Regions from separate parts of the Chryseobacterium sp. PvR013 genome, predicted to be linked through region 1. Evidence: riboswitches for the same ligand, from Rfam matches in the RefSeq annotation. Region 1 holds a riboswitch; each other region holds the start of a gene.
The links. A riboswitch is a leader RNA that binds a small molecule or an ion and turns the genes downstream of it on or off. The one in region 1 is predicted to bind S-adenosylmethionine.

Region 1 (3,936 bases):
GAACCTGAAATTCCTACTCCAAGAATAACCAGGACAATAATGAATGCAATCTTAATGAACGTAAAAAAGTTATGAAACCTACTGGATGTTTTCAGGCTAAATGATAATGCAATGGCAACCAGAAATATTGCGGCAATGGCAAACCCATTTCCAAAAGAAAAATCGAATACGGAAAGGTATTTTGACATTGCCAATGCAGCCAGTGCAACCGGAGAGGAAAACCCGATGATAAGTGAAATCCAGCTTATCAGATATCCGAATATCGGATGATAGGTTTCTTTGAGGTAAATAAAATCGCCCCCGTTTCCTTTAAAATGCGAACCTAATTCGGCATAGCAAAAAGCCCCGAACAAAGCGAGAATTCCTCCAATACTCCAAAGCAGGAAAATGCTGTAGGTATTGGTAATATCGGACAACTGAAATCCCAGGGTTGTAAAAATCCCGGTTCCGATCATATTGGAAACAACGATAGCGGCGGCTGTTTTCCAGCCAATCTGATGTGAAGCAGTACTCATTTAATGATTAAAAGTTAAAATTAAGTCTTCCAAAGAAATAATTTCCCAGTGTTCCCATCTGAACCGGCGCATATTTGAATACTCCATAATATGAATTTTCATAGATCTGGCGATCCGGGAAAACATCAAATACATTATTGGCTCCTACTGTAAAATTGATGTTTTTTGTGATGTCATACCCGACACTGATGTCCGTAACAACCTTCGGAGAGAATTCCTGAACGCCTCCAAATGGATAACCATCTCTTATTACTTTACCAAAATAGGTATTTCTTACGAGAAAATTGAACTTTCCTATTCCATAATTCAAGCCTAATGAAGCTTTTGTTTTTGGAGACAGGGTTTCAATGATGTTGATCTGATCCGGGCCAAAGAATTCATTCTGAGGAGTTCCTAAGTTTTCCGGAAAATGAAAGTCTGTGATTTTTGTTTCTGTATAGTTTCCGGCAAGATTAATATTTAAATTACCGCTTCCAAGAATCAAGTCATAAGAAACGACCACATCTACTCCTTTTGTTTCAGTATCAATGGCATTTGTAAAGAATCTTCCGCTTTCTACGTTAAACTGATCCAGTCTGGGATCGGTAATATTGCTGGTAATTACAATCCTGTCCTTTACTTTTATCCAATATCCGTCTACTGAAATAGACAGTTTGTTTAAAGGTCTCAGCGTAAATCCAGCGCTTGCATTAACAGACGTTTCCTGTTTAAGCTTATCAAACCCAAGAATTCTGGCTGCTTCGCTATCATTTCGGAAAATCCCTTTGGTTACAATTCCTGAACCGGAAGTAGAAATGTCGGCATAAGAGTTATTAAAATACTGCTGTTGAAGGGAAGGAGCTCTAAACCCTGTTCCTACAGCTGCTCTAATTGCATAATTTTTTACAAATTCATATCGTATTGCTAATTTCCCATTCAGGGTATTTCCAAAATCTGAATAATTTTCAAATCTGGCAGCAGCGTCAATATTCAGTTTTTTATCCAGATCATAGGAAACATCTGCATATACTGCCGTGGAATGCCTGTTTTTTTTCACTGCATTGTCTGGAGAGAATCCGATAAAAGATTGAGATCCGCCCGCTCCAAGCACCGTTGATCCTTCGGTGGCAACATTTCCGTTGATGTCATATTGGGTATAAGAAGCTTCATCACCGGGTTTGATCTGGTATTGTTCCAATCTGAACTCTCCACCGAATCCGATATTGAAACGATTTATCTTTTTGGAAACATCAAGATTAATCGTATTTTGAAGGAAGCTGTGTGCTCCAGCATAAAAACGCGTTGGTGAATTTGCTCCCAGGGAAGCATTATTGGTATTGCTAACATTGTAATTGAAGGTATTGCTTCCGAATGTATTGCTAAGGTCAAAAAACCAGTCATTGACATTATATTTTGCTCCTACAGCATAGGAGACATCATATACTTGTGATCCGAGATTTGCCTGAAATCCGTTCGGATAAATGGATGAAACCACATTAGAAGCTTCGCTTGGAAGTCTTCTGAAACCAAAACCTTTTCCTTCTTTGATACTGAAACCTCCAAAAGAATAGATTTTAAATTGATCGTTAAAAGGATATTCTGCATTGAAAAACAACTGTCCCTGTCTGATCTGGGCATCTCCAATCTGAAAATTAAAATCGTCACGGGTTAGTCCTCGTTCTTTAATCTTTGCATCATCTGCTGCTCTTGCCGCTTCGGGATCATCAGCAAATGCATAGGCAAAATTATTTCCAAAAATATCCAGATCATGATTTTGAGTTCGTGTTGTTTTTCCTCTGTGGCTTAATTGTAGGGAAAGGTTGATATAACCCTCTTTTTTTCCTAATGAAGTCCCATAATTGGCTCCTGCCTGATAAGTATCCCCATCATTTCTCCCAGTCAATCCATACGTAAGACTTGCTGAGGCTCCCGTATTTTTTTTAAGAATAATATTGATAACTCCTGCAATGGCATCAGATCCGTATTGTGCTGCAGCTCCGTCCCTTAACACTTCTATTCTATCAATCGCAATGACCGGAATTGTACTTAAATCTGTTCCTACAGATCCATTTCCAACCGTATTCTGATAATTAACTAAAGAGGTGGAATGTCTTCTTTTTCCGTTAAGTAAAACCAGAATCTGATCTGGTCCCATTCCTCTTAAGGTTACAGGATCAATATGCTCTGTTCCATCAGAAGCAGACTGTCTCACTGCATTAAACGATGGAATCACATAGTTCAGGAGATCCTGAGCCGTCATTTGTGGAGAACTTCTTTGTATTTTGTCAATATTAATAACATCTACAGGAACTGGTGTTTCCAGTTTTGTTCTTTTGACATTTCGGTTTCCGACAATGATGATATCTTCTATTTCTTTGCCTTTCTCCTCATTCTCCTGAGCAGCGACTAACATTGCCCCAAACAATAATACAGCTGTGCTTAATTTTTTCATTTTTGTTCTTGCCAATTAATAATACGAATCTGACGGATCTTTCCGCAGATACACAAGACTTCAAGAAATGGAATTCATATAGAATATTGACTTCACTTATCTCCCCCTCCGGGTTGGAATTAGCACCTTTACACTTCTGGAACCGTGCAGGTTGCTAAGGTTTCACCGGGCCAAATCCCTCCACCTTTCTTGATAAATCTACTGCAAAAGTAGACTATTTTTTTAAATATACAAAAAAGCAGATCTGCTGTACTGCAAATCTGCCTTTCATTATTTTATAGAACTTGTGGTAAGTTTTATTTTTGAAACATTAAGATGATATTAAGGTGATAAGAGTATTAAGATAAGCTTCGTTTTAAGCTTAAAATTCAGAATGATTCATCTTAACTACCTTTATTTCTTAAATCCTTCTTAATGGTTTTACTATATTCAACATTTTTTATAAGTCTAAACAGCTTGATAATTTGTTTTATTTGATCATCATCTTTTGAATCGCAATTCCTGTATCCGATTTCAACTGTACCAGATAGGTTCCCGGTGGATAACTGATTTTCGTTTCATGAATACCGTTTTCTTTATTCAGCTTGAAAGAGTCCAGCTTTTTACCCGTCATATCAAAAATTAAAATTTCTCCGTTTTTGGCTTTATTGAAAATGAATCGTGCGATTCCGTTTTGTATCGGATTGTCTGCAATCTGAAGGGACAATTTGTTCCCTTCATTGATATCTATTGTTGACAAAGCACCTGCATAGTTTCCAAATATTCTGAATTCTCCAGGCTGTAAAGTGATCGGAGTGGTTGTAGAAGCCACATTCAAAATACTATCATCCATTAGATTCTGCCATTGACCTGTGTAAGGAAAGAAAGGAATAACATTTTTTGCAGATGTATCATAATTGGCCAATACTACTATATTTTTTATTCCCGTTGTAATTGCTGCATCATACACGTAAATTCTTGTGATCAGCCCATTAGGATCATTCGTAAGGT
Region 2 (3,936 bases), 650 kb from region 1:
CACTATGAGCTTGAAAACTTTGGAGAACCTGATTTCACAGTAATCAACGGTTCTAAAACAATAAACCCTAACTGGGAAGCTCAAGGATTGAATTCTGAAAACTTCATCATGTTCAACCTTACTGAAAAACTACAGATCATCGGAGGTACATGGTACGGAGGTGAAATGAAAAAAGGGATGTTCGCAATGATGAACTATTACCTTCCATTAAAAGGTATGGCTTCAATGCACTGTTCTGCTAACGTAGGAGAAAAAGGTGATGTAGCTTTATTCTTTGGTCTTTCAGGTACAGGAAAAACGACTCTGTCTGCAGATCCGAAAAGATATCTTATTGGTGATGACGAGCATGGTTGGGATAACAACGGAGTATTTAACTATGAAGGTGGATGCTACGCTAAAGTTATCGACTTATCTGAAGAAAAAGAACCGGATATCTTTGCTGCCATCAAAAGAGATGCACTTCTTGAAAACGTTGTTGTGAACAATGGAGTAGCAGATTATACAGACGGATCAATCACTGAGAATACAAGAGTTTCTTATCCAATTTATCATATCAACAAAATTGTATTGCCCTCTAAAGCAGGTCATGCTAAGAAGATTGTTTATCTTTCAGCAGATGCATTCGGAGTACTTCCTCCGGTTTCCATCTTGAATGAAGATCAGGCTCAATACCACTTCCTTTGCGGTTATACATCAAAACTAGCTGGAACAGAAAGAGGAATTACAGAACCTCAACCATCTTTCTCACCTGCATTTGGTGAAGCATTCCTTACATTACACCCAACAATGTATTCTAAAACATTGATCGGTAAAATGCAGGAGCACGGAGCTAAAGCTTATTTGGTAAATACAGGTTGGAATGGTACAGGAAAGAGAATTTCTCTGAAAGATACAAGAGCAATCATTGATGCAATCATTGACGGATCTATCGATAACGCTCCTAAAACTCAGGTTCCAATCATGAATCTTGAGATTCCTACTGAATTGCCAAACGTTTCTACAGGTATTTTAGATCCTAGAGATACATATGAAAGTGCTTCAGAATGGGAAGAAAAAGCAAAAGATCTTGCTTCAAGATATATCAAAAACTTTGAGCAGTATTGTGATACTGAAGAAGGTAAGAAATTAGTTGCTTCAGGACCTCAATTACAGGAACAAACTATCTAATTAATAGTTATCTATAAAATAAGGAAAAGCCTCATCATTGATGAGGCTTTTTTATTAATATTTTTGACAGTTTTCAATCAATTCATCCTGTTCATCAAGTTTTAAGACTGTTGATTTGATTGATTCTTCAGTTAAATGTTTTATGATCATAAAATGTTTTGAAGAAAAGTAAGATTCTTCGTCCAATATCTTATCTAAATACTTTGGATTAGTGAAAGTTATCCAGTATTTTGCTTTGTTGGAAAAGGTAATAGTTACTTCTATGGCATCAGATTCAATATTTTCTATTGGATCATCTATGTTAATAGAAATTATTTCAGGTTCATTGTTTAAAGTAAAATAAAAATCAGAATACCATCTCAGTCTTCCTTCGTCATTCCAGATTCTTATATTTTCATCATTTATTTCTTCAACGATATAAGATTCTCTCTTCGTTAATTGCCCGGAATATATGCCAATGCTTTTACAGTAAATCTTATCCTTTATCTTCATAAATTATTCTCTTTTTATACATAATTATCTGTGAGAATCTGTGCTATCTGTGGGAAAATATAGACTGAAAATTACTTCAGGCTCAATAAAGCCAATCTATACCCATCCATTCCAAAGCCGGATAAAACAGCATCTGTATTCGCTGCCGTTACAGATTTCTGGCGGAATTCTTCTCTTTTGTATATATTGCTGATATGTACTTCTACTTTTGGCTTGCGGATATTCTTTAAACAATCAGCGATAGCATAAGAATAATGGGTAAATGCTCCCGGGTTAATCACCACTGCATCAAAATCATCCTCCTGAAGTCTGTTGATAAGCTCACCCTCAATATTAGACTGATAATATTGTATTTCATGAGACTGAAACTCGGATTTTAAATTTTCCAAATAACTCTCCATGGAAACATTTCCATAAATTTCCGGTTCCCGGGTGCCCAAAAGGTTGAGATTAGGCCCATTTATAATCAAAACTTTCATACTATAAAATTAAAAAGTTTTTTCAATTAATAGTACAAAAATTAAGGTGTCCTCAAATATTTGTTCCATTGAATTATTAATAATGATATTTATCATGTTTGAATAAATGATAACGGCTACAACTCCTATTGTAATGAGTTTTATTAAAATTTTATGTTAATTATTAAAAATTTATCATGAAAAATAAATAAGTCTACTTGTTTTGTAGACTAAAAGTTTTTAGCTTTGCAAACATATTTCGATCGGCTTATAAAGAAAGATGGAGGGAACTGACCCCGTGAAGTCTTAACAACCTACCCATTGGGCAAGGTGTTACGTTCAGCCTTTTAAGGAAAAATAAGCATTTGGTTTATCGTATATTAAAATTTAACCCTTTGCTGACTTTTCTGCAAAGGGTTAAATTTTAATATATGATAAATAAAATTGATTATGATTAGTAAAACTTTATTTAATTCTAAAGCTTGGATACCTCCGGTTGCTGTTTTTTTTCTGGGAATTACCAGTGTAAATGCACAGAATTCCAAGCCGAAAAAAGATAGCCTTCATGAAAAAGAGATTGATGAAGTAGTAGTGGTAGCTTACGGAAAAGCGAAAAGAAACAGCTATACCGGTTCCGTAGCTACAATTTCCAGTGATAAAATCAATAACAGACCTGTAACGAATATTACGAAAGCATTAGAAGGACAGGTTGCAGGGATTCAGACTACCAGCGCATCAGGTCAGCCAGGTGCTGTTTCCACGATCCGAATCAGAGGAATTGGTTCAATAAGTGCTTCCAGTGATCCATTATATGTAGTGGACGGAATTCCTTTTGATGGAAATCTAAACTCAATCAGTCCCAGCGATATCGAATCTATAAGTGTTCTGAAAGATGCTACAGCAAGTGCTTTGTATGGTTCAAGAGGAGCAAATGGGATCATCATCATTACTACAAAATCAGGTAAAAAAGGGGAAGCAAAAGTTAATTTTAATATCAGTCAGGGATTCTCCGGAAGAGCCGTAAAAGACTATGAACAGGTAAATACGGATCAGTATTTTCAACTGTACTGGGAAGCATTGAGAAATGGATATCAATCCGGGAAAGTTTCTTCTCAGCAGGCCGCTCAGATGGCAACAGACAACCTTGTTTCTTCACTGGGGATTAATCCATATGGGACAGCTTATCCAAAGCCTGTAGGTACAGATGGGAAGCTATTACCTGGTGCATCACCACTTTGGAATGATGACTGGAGAGATATCTTGCAGAGAGTGGCTTCAAGAAATCAGGTGGATCTTGATATCAGCGGAGGAAGTGAGAAAAGTAATTATTTCTTCTCTCTGGGGTATCTGGATGATAAGGGAATGGCAATTGAATCAGGATATAAAAGATATAATACCCGATTGAAAATCAATTCTGAAGTTAAAAAATGGCTGAATGTTGGGGTGAACTTAAGCTATGCAAACAGTATTCAGCAGGCGCCTACTTCTTCAGATTCCAAGGCCAGTAACATCATCAATGCGGCAAGATTTATTCCTTCATTCTATCCTTATTATGAAAGAAATGCTGACGGAACTTATATTTTGGATGCTGATGGAAACCCGATTTATGATTTTGGAAAATACAGACCCACAAATGCGCTTCAGAATCAAAATGCCGCAGCAACCTTACCATTAGATAAAAACGAAAATAAAGAGGACAACTTTTCAGGGAAGGGATTCATGGAATTTACTTTCTTGCCGGAGCTAAAATTCAAGACGAGTTTCTCTGTGGATTTGGTGAATTATAACGGACATTATTATTCAAATCCATTATTGGGGC
Region 3 (3,936 bases), 790 kb from region 1:
GCTAAAACCTCATCCCCCCAATTGGCATCAAATCCTTTTTTATTGAAGGCTATTTTCTTTGAGTTGGCTACAGCAACTACTTTAAGATCTATTTTTTTACGTTTCTTAATTTCTTCTGCAGATCCCAAAACCTGTTCTATCAAAGTCTTTCCTACGTTTCCGTGACCAATAATTGCCAGATGAACTGTTTTTGGTTTTTTGAAAATTTCAGATTCTATGATATTTCTTGTTTTCTCATCCTGTGAAGAAGTCACTACGATGTTGACTCTGTTTTCTCCAGCTACCTGATTCAGCAATAATGGGAAAACATTGTTTCTGGCCAGTTCAGCAAAGACTTTATTGAAATCTTCTGCCACAAAACCAATCACAGAAACATTATTGATACTATAGATCTGAGAAACTTTTCCAGATTTTCTTTCTGTTTCGAATTCATCAATAAGGCAAGCAACTGCTTTTTCTGCATCATTTTCGTGAACCAAAATAGAAATTCCGTTTTCTATAGCTTGTTGAGAAATTACTCCTACACTGATACGCGCTAAAGTAAGCGCCTTAAAAATACGTCCGTCAATCCCAATTTCTCCAAGGAAATCTTCTCCTTCAAATTTGACGATTGATCTGTTCTTCAAAAATTTTATTTCGTTAGCATTTTTCATTACTTCTGTAAAATGTTTTTTATGATATTATTTAATTGTTGATATTCCATTAGGAAGGCATCATGCCCGTGTATAGATTGGATCTCGTGATAAGAAACATCCTTATTTTTCTCTTTTAAGTTTTCAAAACACATTCGGATTTCAGAAGCCGGGAAGAATAAGTCTGTATCTACGGAGATCATGTGCATTCGTGCCTGTATCCTCTCCAGTGCTGTTTCATCAGCATTGATATTCATCAGGAGATGATTCATCAGCTTGTACGCTTGTAAACTAAACCTTTCGTTTAATGCATTACCATGATAAACCAACCAGTCTTCTGATTCCAGGCGTTGATTTTCCTTATTATATTGGTTTTGAAATCTGTCATTGAGTGATTGTGGAGTTCTGTAACACAACATGGCATGAATTCTTGCTTTCTGTAATGGTTCTTCTTTATCATTCAATAAGAATTTCTGAACCAGACATTGGGCATGCAGCCAATCGTGTGTTCTGTAATCACAGGCTATGGGAATAAATATTTCTGCGAGATCCGGCTGCTTGGCAAGCATTTCCCAGGCAATCCCTCCTCCCAGAGAACCTCCAATAATGGCATATATATTTTTGATATGTAAAGCTTCAAGACCTTTCAGAAATATCGCAGCGATATCTGAAGGCGTGAAGTCTTCATAATCTTCAATTAAAAAATTGTCATATCCGTTTCCGGGTATATTGAAACACAAAACAGTGTATTGATCAGTATCAACAATCTGATTTTCTCCTACCAATTGTTTCCACCAGCCTTTTTCTCCGGATACATTTGAATTTCCGGTAAGAGCATGGTTGATTAAAATGATCGGGGCTGTAAACAGATCTTTCCCAAAAAGCTGATAGCTTAATGAGATATTGTATTCCTTTTGAGAATAAGTTTGATACGAAAGATTAATATAGTTTAGTTCTATTTTCAATTCTATTAAATTTTAATACAATTGAAAATGCCACAGGAAATGGCTGAAAAGAACTTCAGTAAGTTATCTGTCCAAAATAATTTTGGTAGAACGTAGCACCTTCTTTGCTTGCACAAAGGGTTGCTAAGGTTTCATAGGGTCTAATCCCTCAACCTTTCTTGATAACATTTTCAATATTTGAATGAACGAATGGTGCAAAGGTAGTTCTTTTCTTTTAATTTCAAAAAAAAATTATTTTAATATTTTTAAAAGCCCTTAAACACAAGTATTTCAAGACTATATTAATAATTATTCAGATGAAAAAAATTGGAATTACTTCTCAAAAAAACTAACTTCGTATGGAAAAATGATGAGATATGACCGCTGAAAAAGAAAGATTACAAGATACCAAATGGAAAAACTGGGGACCTTATGTAAGCAACCGGCAGTGGGGAAATGTACGCGAAGATTATAGCCCAAACGGAAACGCCTGGAATTTTACCAATCATAATAATGCTGAAAGCTACACTTACCGCTGGGGAGAGGAAGGCATCGCCGGAATTTCTGATGTAAAGCAGCTGTTCTGTTTTGCTTTTTCGTTTTGGAATAAGAAAGATAAAATGGTAAAAGAACGATTCTTCGGATTGAGTAACCCTCAGGGGAATCATGGAGAAGACATCAAAGAAATCTTTTATTATCTGGACAATACGCCTACTCATAGCTATATGAAGATGGTATATAAATATCCTATCAATGCGTTTCCTTATGATGAGCTTGTTGCAGAAAACGGAAAACGTAGCAAGAAAGAACCGGAGTATGAGATTTTCGATACCGGAATTTTCGATAATGATGAATATTTTGATATTTTCATCGAATATTGTAAAGCGGATCACAATGATATTCTGGTCAGAGTAACAGTCTGCAACCGAAGTCAGCATGCTGCCCCTATTCTTGTGGCTCCTACTGCATGGTTTAGAAACAACTGGAAATGGGGATACAATACTTATAAAGGAGAGCTCAATACTTCTCACGACGGAAGTATCAATATTGGACACGACAGTATTTCAATCAAAAAACTGTATTCCCGAAATTCAAATGCACAAAGTGTATTTTGTGACAATGAAACCAATACTCCAAAGCTTTACGGAGCTCCCCCATCTGAAAACACCTATTTTAAGGATGGAATTAATGATTTTATTATTCATCAGGGAAACACTGTAAATCCTGAAAAAAGAGGGAGTAAAGCTGCTTTTCTTATTGATGAGATTATTGATGCCGGGGAATCAAAAGTTTTTGAGTTCAGGCTATGTCCTGATGAGGCAGATAAGCCTTTTGAAAACTTTGACTCTATTTTTGAAACCCGTAAAGCGGAAGCCGAAGAGTTTTATAAAGGAATTCAGAATGATACCGTTAACGAAGATGAAAGAAATGTTCAGCGACAGGCTTTTGCAGGGCTTCTCTGGAATAAGCAGTTCTATCATTACAATATCGGAAAATGGCTGAAAGGAGATCCTAATTTGGAAGCTCCAAGAAACTTCAATGAATATGTAAGAAATACAGAATGGAATCATCTTCATAATAAAGATATTATTTCCATGCCTGATAAATGGGAGTATCCGTGGTATGCTACATGGGATCTGGCATTTCATTGTGTGCCTTTCTCCATTATAGATGCAGAATTTGCCAAAGGACAGCTTTTGCTCCTTACCAAAGAATGGTATATGCATCCTAACGGACAGCTTCCTGCTTATGAATGGAATATGAGTGACGTGAACCCGCCTGTACATGCGTGGTCGTGCTTCCGTGTTTTTAAAATTGATGAAAAAAATAATGGAAAACCGGATTTACTATTCTTAGAAAAAGTATTCCAGAAACTGCTTCTTAATTTCACCTGGTGGGTAAACCGAAAGGATAAGAACGGAAAAAACATCTTTGGTGGAGGATTCCTTGGTCTTGATAATATCGGAGCCTTTGACCGGAATATGGAATTAAAGGATGGCCAGCATCTTGAACAGGCTGATGGCACAAGCTGGATGGCGATGTATGCATTGAATATGATGCGTATTGCCATGGAACTGGCCCAGTATTATCAGGTATATGAAGATATGGCTATTAAATTTTTTGAGCATTATCTTTATATCGCCGAGGCCATGGAAAATCTGGGTGAAAGCACGAAAGGCCTGTGGAATGAAGAAGACGGATTTTTCTATGATGTTCTGCAGCTGGGAAATGGAGAAAGCGTTTCTTTAAGATTAAGAAGTATTGTAGGTTTGATTCCTATGTTTGCGGTTGAAATTGTAGATCATCATTTACTGGAAAAGATGCCGAATTTCAAAACCAGAATGGAATGGATTCTAAAA

Region 2: another riboswitch for S-adenosylmethionine. It lies ahead of JOE44_RS15275 (TonB-dependent receptor); the one in region 1 lies ahead of JOE44_RS18250 (TonB-dependent receptor).
Region 3: another riboswitch for S-adenosylmethionine. It lies ahead of JOE44_RS14545 (alpha/beta fold hydrolase); the one in region 1 lies ahead of JOE44_RS18250 (TonB-dependent receptor).

The regions. Positions count from the first base shown of each region.
Region 1 is NZ_JAFIBT010000001.1:3,993,818-3,997,753, reverse strand. Features, by position in the region: gene JOE44_RS18255 (amino acid permease) at 1-515, opposite strand, end outside; gene JOE44_RS18250 (TonB-dependent receptor) at 523-2,946, opposite strand; SAM riboswitch class I at 3,040-3,145, opposite strand; gene JOE44_RS18245 (alpha-amylase family glycosyl hydrolase) at 3,416-3,936, opposite strand, start outside.
Region 2 is NZ_JAFIBT010000001.1:3,346,095-3,350,030, reverse strand. Features, by position in the region: gene pckA (phosphoenolpyruvate carboxykinase (ATP)) at 1-1,167, shown strand, start outside; gene JOE44_RS15285 (hypothetical protein) at 1,222-1,659, opposite strand; gene JOE44_RS15280 (type II 3-dehydroquinate dehydratase) at 1,731-2,138, opposite strand; SAM riboswitch class I at 2,383-2,481, shown strand; gene JOE44_RS15275 (TonB-dependent receptor) at 2,568-3,936, shown strand, end outside.
Region 3 is NZ_JAFIBT010000001.1:3,201,726-3,205,661, forward strand. Features, by position in the region: gene JOE44_RS14540 (homoserine dehydrogenase) at 1-653, opposite strand, end outside; gene JOE44_RS14545 (alpha/beta fold hydrolase) at 653-1,597, opposite strand; SAM riboswitch class I at 1,658-1,765, opposite strand; gene JOE44_RS14550 (glucosidase) at 1,954-3,936, shown strand, end outside.